DNA from 2 places in the Nonomuraea sp. B1E8 genome. Region 2 is predicted to be linked to the other one. Evidence: riboswitches for the same ligand, from Rfam matches in the RefSeq annotation. Region 2 holds a riboswitch; the other holds the start of a gene.
What was found. A riboswitch is a leader RNA that binds a small molecule or an ion and turns the genes downstream of it on or off. The one in region 2 is predicted to bind S-adenosylmethionine.
Positions count from the first base shown of each region.

Region 1: linked by a shared signal. The riboswitch ahead of ABGA98_RS20670 (aminotransferase class V-fold PLP-dependent enzyme) and the one ahead of thrC (threonine synthase) in region 2 are both predicted to bind S-adenosylmethionine.

Region 1 covers NZ_JBDPLS010000005.1:592,435-595,834, forward strand. Annotated here, with positions in the region: gene ABGA98_RS20660 (cytochrome P450) at 1-268, opposite strand, end outside; gene ABGA98_RS20665 (TerC family protein) at 268-1,053, opposite strand; SAM riboswitch class IV at 1,168-1,283, shown strand; gene ABGA98_RS20670 (aminotransferase class V-fold PLP-dependent enzyme) at 1,412-2,617, shown strand; gene ABGA98_RS20675 (DoxX family protein) at 2,620-3,273, opposite strand; gene ABGA98_RS20680 (NADH-quinone oxidoreductase subunit D) at 3,397-3,400, shown strand, end outside.
Region 2 covers NZ_JBDPLS010000023.1:28,183-31,582, forward strand. Annotated here, with positions in the region: gene ABGA98_RS43335 (trehalose-6-phosphate synthase) at 1-403, opposite strand, end outside; gene ABGA98_RS43340 (RNA polymerase sigma factor) at 582-1,136, shown strand; SAM riboswitch class I at 1,216-1,357, shown strand; gene thrC (threonine synthase) at 1,371-2,603, shown strand; gene ABGA98_RS43350 (MoaD/ThiS family protein) at 2,628-2,903, shown strand; gene ABGA98_RS43355 (cold-shock protein) at 3,145-3,345, shown strand.

The DNA of each region.
Region 1 (3,400 bases), on a different contig from region 2:
CCACGTCGAGCATGCCCGCCCTGATGACCCGCCAGAACGGCTCCTGGAACTCCGGCTCCGGTGGCCTGCCGAACTCCTCGTGCGTGGCCACGTGCAGGTAGGAGCGGCCGAGGCGGCGGTCTCTGAGCAGCGCGTTGACGTCCGCGTGGCGCGAGATCAGCCACTGGTTCGTCGGTTCGAAGTAGCTGATCGGGGCCTCGCGCCGCAGCTCTTCGTAGACGCCGTACGGGTGAGCCACGAAATCCGGATTCCAGGGATCAAAGCGCATCATTTCATCTTAGAAGCGGGATCCTCCGTCGCGGGAGTGGTCTCTTCCGTCTCCTCCTCCAGCGCCCGCTGCCTGGCGTGCCTGCCGCGCATGCGGATGTTCAACAGCTCCACGATCACCGAGAACGCCATCGCGAAGTAGATGTAGCCCTTGGGGATGTGCTGGCCGAGGCCCTCGGCGACGAGCATCACCCCGATCAGCACGAGGAACGCCAGCGCCAGCATCTTGATGGTCGGATGCCGGTCGACGAACCTGCTGATCGGCCCGGAGGCGAACAACATCACCAGCACCGCCACCACGACCGCCGCGACCATCACGCCGAGCTCGTCGACCATGCCGACGGCAGTGATCACGGAGTCGAGCGAGAAGACGACATCGAGCACCATGATCTGCACGATCACGGACGTGAAGGAGGCCGCCGCGGCCTTCCTGCCGTCCTTGCCGTGCGGCCCCTCCATGCTGTGGCCGATCTCCGTGACGCTCTTGGCCAGCAGGAACAGGCCGCCGAGCAGCAAGATCAGATCGCGCCCCGAGATGTCGTGGCCGAAGACCGCGAACAGCGGATCGGTCAGGCGTACCACCCACGACAGTCCGAGCAGCAGGAGCAGGCGGCTGATCAGCGCCGCGGCCAGGCCGAGCACGCGGGCCCGGTCACGCTGCTCCGGAGGCAGCTTGCCCGCCAGGATGGAGATGAAGATGATGTTGTCGATCCCCAGCACGATCTCCAGGGCGACAAGAGTGAGAAAGCCGATCCAGATCTGCGGGTCGGCCACCCATTCCAGCATTTACGCACCTCCAAGGCATGTGACGGCGGGTCTCCCGATAGCAACGACTCAGTTGCCCCATAAGTTCGCCCGCTTGCGATCCATGCCCGGGTACGGGTTATAGTCCTTGACGTAGGTCATGAGTGCCAGCGACAAGCCCCGGCTAGCTGGCCGGCAACCCTCGCGTCCGCGGCGGGGTGCCCCGGGTGAAGACCTGGTCCGTCACGAGGTGTGGCGGGCAAGCGCGGGCTCCGCTGGCTGCTCCAGGGGTCCGACGACCCCGAGGAGGACTGCCGTGTCCACGCTGACGATCTTCAGGTCCGCCCACGTCCGAGCGGACGAGGCCCCCGCCACCACCGAGGAACGGCGCGTCCCCGCCGTGCTCGGCGCCGACCTCAAGGTGCCGGTCAAGGGCGGCAGGCTGGTGAGCTACGCCAACCTCGACTACGCCGCCAGCGCCCCCTGTCTCGCGCCGGTCAGCGCGGCCGTCGCCGCCGCGCTCCCGGCCTACTCCAGCGTCCACCGCGGCGCGGGCTACGCCTCCCAGCTCACCACCGCCCGCTACGAGCAGGCCCGCCACACGGTCAGCGCGTTCGCCGGCGCCCGGCCGGACGACGCCGTGATCTTCACCCGCAACACCACCGACGCCACCAACCTGCTCGCCCGCTGCCTGCCCGAGGGCACGACCACCGTGGTCTTCGACACCGAGCACCACGCCTCCCTCCTCCCCTGGCCCCGGTCCGTACGGCTGGCGCCACCCGCCTTCCCCGGCCAGGCCGTGCGCGCCGCCGACGACGCACTGGCCGCGATCGACGGGCCCAAGCTGCTCGTGGTCACCGCCGCCTCCAACGTCACCGGCGAGCTGTGGCCCATCGCCGCGCTGGCCCACATCGCGCACCGCCACGGCGCCAGGATCCTGGTGGACGCCGCGCAGCTCGTACCGCACCGGCGGCTCAACCTCACCGCGCTCGACCTCGACTACGTGGCCTTCTCCGGGCACAAGCTCTATGCGCCCTTCGGGGCCGGCGTGCTGATCGGGCGGCGTGACTGGCTGGCGGGGGCGGAGCCGTACCTGAAGGGCGGGGGCGCGGTCCGGTCGGTGGCCGGCGCCGTCGAGTGGCACGACGACCCAGAGCCGCGGCACGAGGCGGGCACGCCGAACGTGCTCGGCGCCATCGCGCTGGCCGCGGCCTGCGACGCGCTCACCGCCACCGGGTGGACCCCGCTGGTGCGCGAGGAGGAGCGGCTGATCGCCCGGCTGCGGGCCGGTCTCGCCTCGATCGAGGGCGTACGCGAGCTGTCCCTGTGGGGGGAGGACCACCCGCGCGTGGGCATCGTGTCGTTCACCGTCGACGGCCGCCCGGCCCGCGAGGTGGCCGAGGTGCTGTCCGGCGAATACGGCATCGGGGTGCGCGACGGCAAGTTCTGCGCGCACCCGTTCGTCCGTCACCTGGTGGACGTGCGCTCGGGCGGCGGTTGCGAGGACGGCACGGCATCAGCGGTGCGCGCCTCGATCGGCATCGGCACCACGCAGGAGCACGTGGACCGGCTGATCGAGGCGCTGCGCGACCTCACCTCCCGCTGAGGTCAGCCTTTCGGCGGTTCGCCGCGGCGCGGTGGCGGCTCGTCGCCGACCAGGGCGTCGATGTCCCGCATGTCCTGGTCGCTGAGCTTGCTGTCCTTCGGCGCGCTCGACTGCCGGGGCACCTGGGGCGGCTCCTGCTGCGCCGGCTCGGGCGTCGTCGGGCCCCCGGCCGCACCGGTCGTGGTCGTGCCACGCGTGGCGGGCGTGCGGGCGGCGAGCTCCGCCTCGGCCGCACGGCGTTCGGCACGCCTGCGCGACATCGTGCGGACGATGCCGTCCAGGCCGAACCTGCCGCCGCCCAGCACGAGGAACAGCAGGCTCAGCGTGCCCAGGGCGGCCGGCAGCTCCCAGCCGTTGTCGGAAGTCATCGGGGTGAGCCCCCAGTGCACGAAGAAGATGGCGCCCAGCATGTTGATCAGCAGCAGCAACGCCACCGGCCTGACCAGCAAGCCGAGAATCAGGAAGATGCCGCCGACGGTCTCCACGACGGTCGCGTAGGAGGCGGCCAGCTCGGGCAGCGGGATCCCCGACTCCCTGAAGCCCTGCGCGGTGGCGCCCAGGCCGCCCTGCCACTTCTGCCATCCATGGGCCAGGAAGATCACGCCCGTCACCACGCGCGCGATCAGGGCCGCGACGTCGAACAATACCCTTTTCATGGTGATTTCCCCCCCATTCCAGGTATCCCTCCCCATGTCCGACTTCGGGATGCACCTTCATACCAAGCTTTGACCGTCCGCCCCGCGCTGGATCGACACCCACGACGGTGGCAGCATGGCCATATGA
Region 2 (3,400 bases):
CGAACGCGCCGTTGTAGTCGCGGTAGGACTCCCACTCGCGGCCGAACTTGGTGCCGAAGAGCGGCGCGTTGGGGATGTCGTAGAGCAGGTGGTTGACGAACCACAGCGTGGAGTTGGCCACGGCGTTGTAGGCGCGGTGGAAGGTGGCGGGCGGGATGTCGAGCATGCGCAGCGGGCCGGTGTCGTAGCCGGCCTGGTCGATGCGGCCGCCGGGGGCCAGGCGCACCGCGCTGCGGTCACCGTCGGACAACGCCGCGCAGACCCACAGGACGCCGTCGTCCTTGGCCACGCCGGACAATCCCGACACCAGCCCGCCGCCGCCGCGCCGCATGGTCAGCTCGCCGTCGTCGGAGACGGTGAAGGAGACGGGGCCGCGGTTGGAGGCCACCAGGACGTTGTTCACCGCGCCCGCTCCGGCCGCGCGGGCCGCCGGCAGGGCGGCGAGCTGGTGTGAGACCTCAAGGTGACTCCTTCCGGCTGGCGGGTCGGTGCAGACGGGACCACACTGATCATCGTGGTGAACGGCCCATCGGAAAAGGAAGGATGCCAACAAGGCTCCCTATGACCCTAGGATCCCAGGCATGGCGCTTGATGAGCTAACCGAGGAACTCGCCCGCTCCGCCGCGGCCGGAGACCACCGTGCTCTTGGCGAGCTGCTGCGGCGGATCGAGCCCGATGTGATGCGTCACTGCGCCCGCATCCTGCCCTACCACCAGGACGCCGAGGAGGCCTCCCAGGACACCCTGCTGGCCGTGGCGCGCAACATCGGGCGCTTCGAGGGGCGGGCCAGGTTCAGCACCTGGCTGCACATCGTGACGGCCAACTGCGCGCGCACGACCTACCGGTCGCTCAAACGCCGGGCGGCCGAGCAGAGCTCGGACGAGCTGCCGATGCAGAAGCCCGACGTGCGGCGCGTCAGCGTGATCGCGGGCTCGCGGCTCGACCTGCTCGACGCCATGGAGGCGCTGGAGGCCGACAAGCCGGATCTGGCGCAGGCGCTGGTTCTGCGCGACATCGTCCAGCTCGACTACAACGAGGTGGCCGACCAGCTGGGCATCCCGCTCGGCACCGCGAAGTCGCGCATCCACCAGGCGCGCAAATATGTGCAGGGCGTGCTGGGAGACGACTATCGCTGAGATCGTACGTCTCATTATTTGAGACGGGAGGACGTTTCCGCCACGTGGGCGGGTAGAGTCCGAGTCGACAACTGAATATTGCTCATCCAGAGGGGTGGAGGGACCGGCCCTGCGAAGCCCCGGCAACCCTCCCGGCTTGTGACTCGCGACCTGGCGAGGCCGACCGGGACAAGGTGCCAATTCCGGTCTGTGGTCAAGGTGGCCGCAGACGAAGATGAGGGAAGGCCTCGCTTCATGTCGCACGATTTCGGTCCCGCCGTCGGTCTGTCCTGCCGCGAGTGCGGCGCGCGTTACCCGCTCGGTCCGAGCTTCGCCTGCCAGGAGTGTTTCGGGCCGCTCGAAGCGGCCTACGAGTTCGGCGAGGTGACCCGCGCGGCCATCGAGTCGGGCCCCGCCAACATCTGGCGCTACCGCTCGCTGCTGCCCGTGCCGGCCGACGTCGCCGACAAGCCCAACATGAACCCCGGCTGGACCAAGCTGGTCAGGGCCGGCAACCTCGGGCGGGCGCTCGGCATCAGATCCCTCCACGTCAAGGACGACTCGGGCAACCCCACCCACTCCTTCAAGGACCGCGTGGTCGCCATGGCCGTCGAGGCGGCCCGCAACTTCGGCTTCCACACGCTCTCCTGCTCCTCCACCGGCAACCTCGCGGGCGCGGTGACGGCCGCCGCGGCGCGGGCCGGGCTGGAGGCGTGCGTGTTCATCCCGGCCAACCTCGAACAAGCCAAGATCGCCATGGCCCGGGTGTTCGGCGGCCGGCTGGTCGGCATCGAGGGCACCTACGACGACGTCAACAGGTTCTGCTCCGAGTTGATCGGCGACCCGCTCGGTGACAAGTGGGGGTTCACCAACATCAACCTGCGCCCTTACTACGCCGAGGGCTCCAAGACGCTCGCGTACGAGATCGCCGAGCAGCTCGGGTGGCGGTTGCCCGAGCAGATCATCATCCCCATCGCCTCGGGCTCGCAGCTCACGAAGATCGACAAGGGCTTCAAGGAGCTGGTGGCGCTGGGGCTGGTCGAGGACACGCCCTACAAGATCTTCGGGGCTCAGGCGGCCGGGTGCTCGCCGGTGTCGACCGCCTACAAGGCGGGGCACGACGTCGTGCAGCCGGTCAGGCCCGACACCATCGCCAAGTCGCTGGCCATCGGAAACCCCGCTGACGGGCCGTACGTGCTGGACATCGCGCGGCGGACCGGAGGGGGCGTCGAGGACGTCACGGACGCCGAGATCGTGGCCGCCATCAAGCTCCTGGCCTCGACGGAGGGCATCTTCGCCGAGACCGCGGGCGGCGTGACCGTGGGCGTGCTGAAGAAGCTCACCGAGACCGGGCAGCTCGACCCGGAGGCCGAGACCGTGGTGCTGAACACCGGCGACGGCCTCAAGACGCTCGACGCGATCAGCGGCGACGCCAGGCCCACGGCCGTGATCAAGCCCTCCCTCGACGCGTTCCGCGCGACTGTCTGACAACCAGGAAAGGCGAGGTAAACCATGAGCGTTTCTGTGCGGATTCCCACCATTCTGCGCACCTACACCGGGGGCAACGCGGAGGTCAGTGGCGAGGGCGCGACTCTTCGTGACGTGCTGGCCAAGCTGGACTCTGACTACCCGGGTATCGGCGCGAGAATCCTGGATGAATCGGGCAAGATTCGGCGTTTTGTCAACGTTTATGTGGGGGAAGAGGACGTCCGATTCGCCCAAGGGCTGGACACTCCGGCGCCGGAGGGCACCCAGATCTCCATCATCCCCGCCGTCGCCGGCGGTTGAGTGCGGCAGATCACACTTCGGCGAAGGCGCCCCTTGCGGGCGCCTTCTTCTTTTCCCAGCAATTCAACGTTGAACCGTCGATGAGAGGAAATGCGCAGTCTGCGGATTGACTCTGTTGCCAAACCCCGTGCCACAGGTATGGTCGAGGGCGATCGCCTGGCTGATTTTCCGTTAAGTCAGGCGATTACGGGTCTCGCGAAGGAATGGGCGAGGTCTGGGAGCCCAGTAAGAGGAGTCGGAAGTGGCGCAGGGCACCGTCAAGTGGTTCAACGCGGACAAGGGCTACGGCTTCATCGCGGTAGACGGTGGTAAGGATGTATTCGTCCATTACTCAGCGATCATGATGGACGGGTACCGCTCTCTCGAACAGGGACAGCGTGTCGAGTTCGAGATCACGCAGGGCCAGAAGGGGCCGCAGGCGGAGTCCGTCAGGACGGTCTGATTACCGCACTGGTATGCACCGGCGGGTTCGCACGGCAGCGCAGTCCGGGCGAACC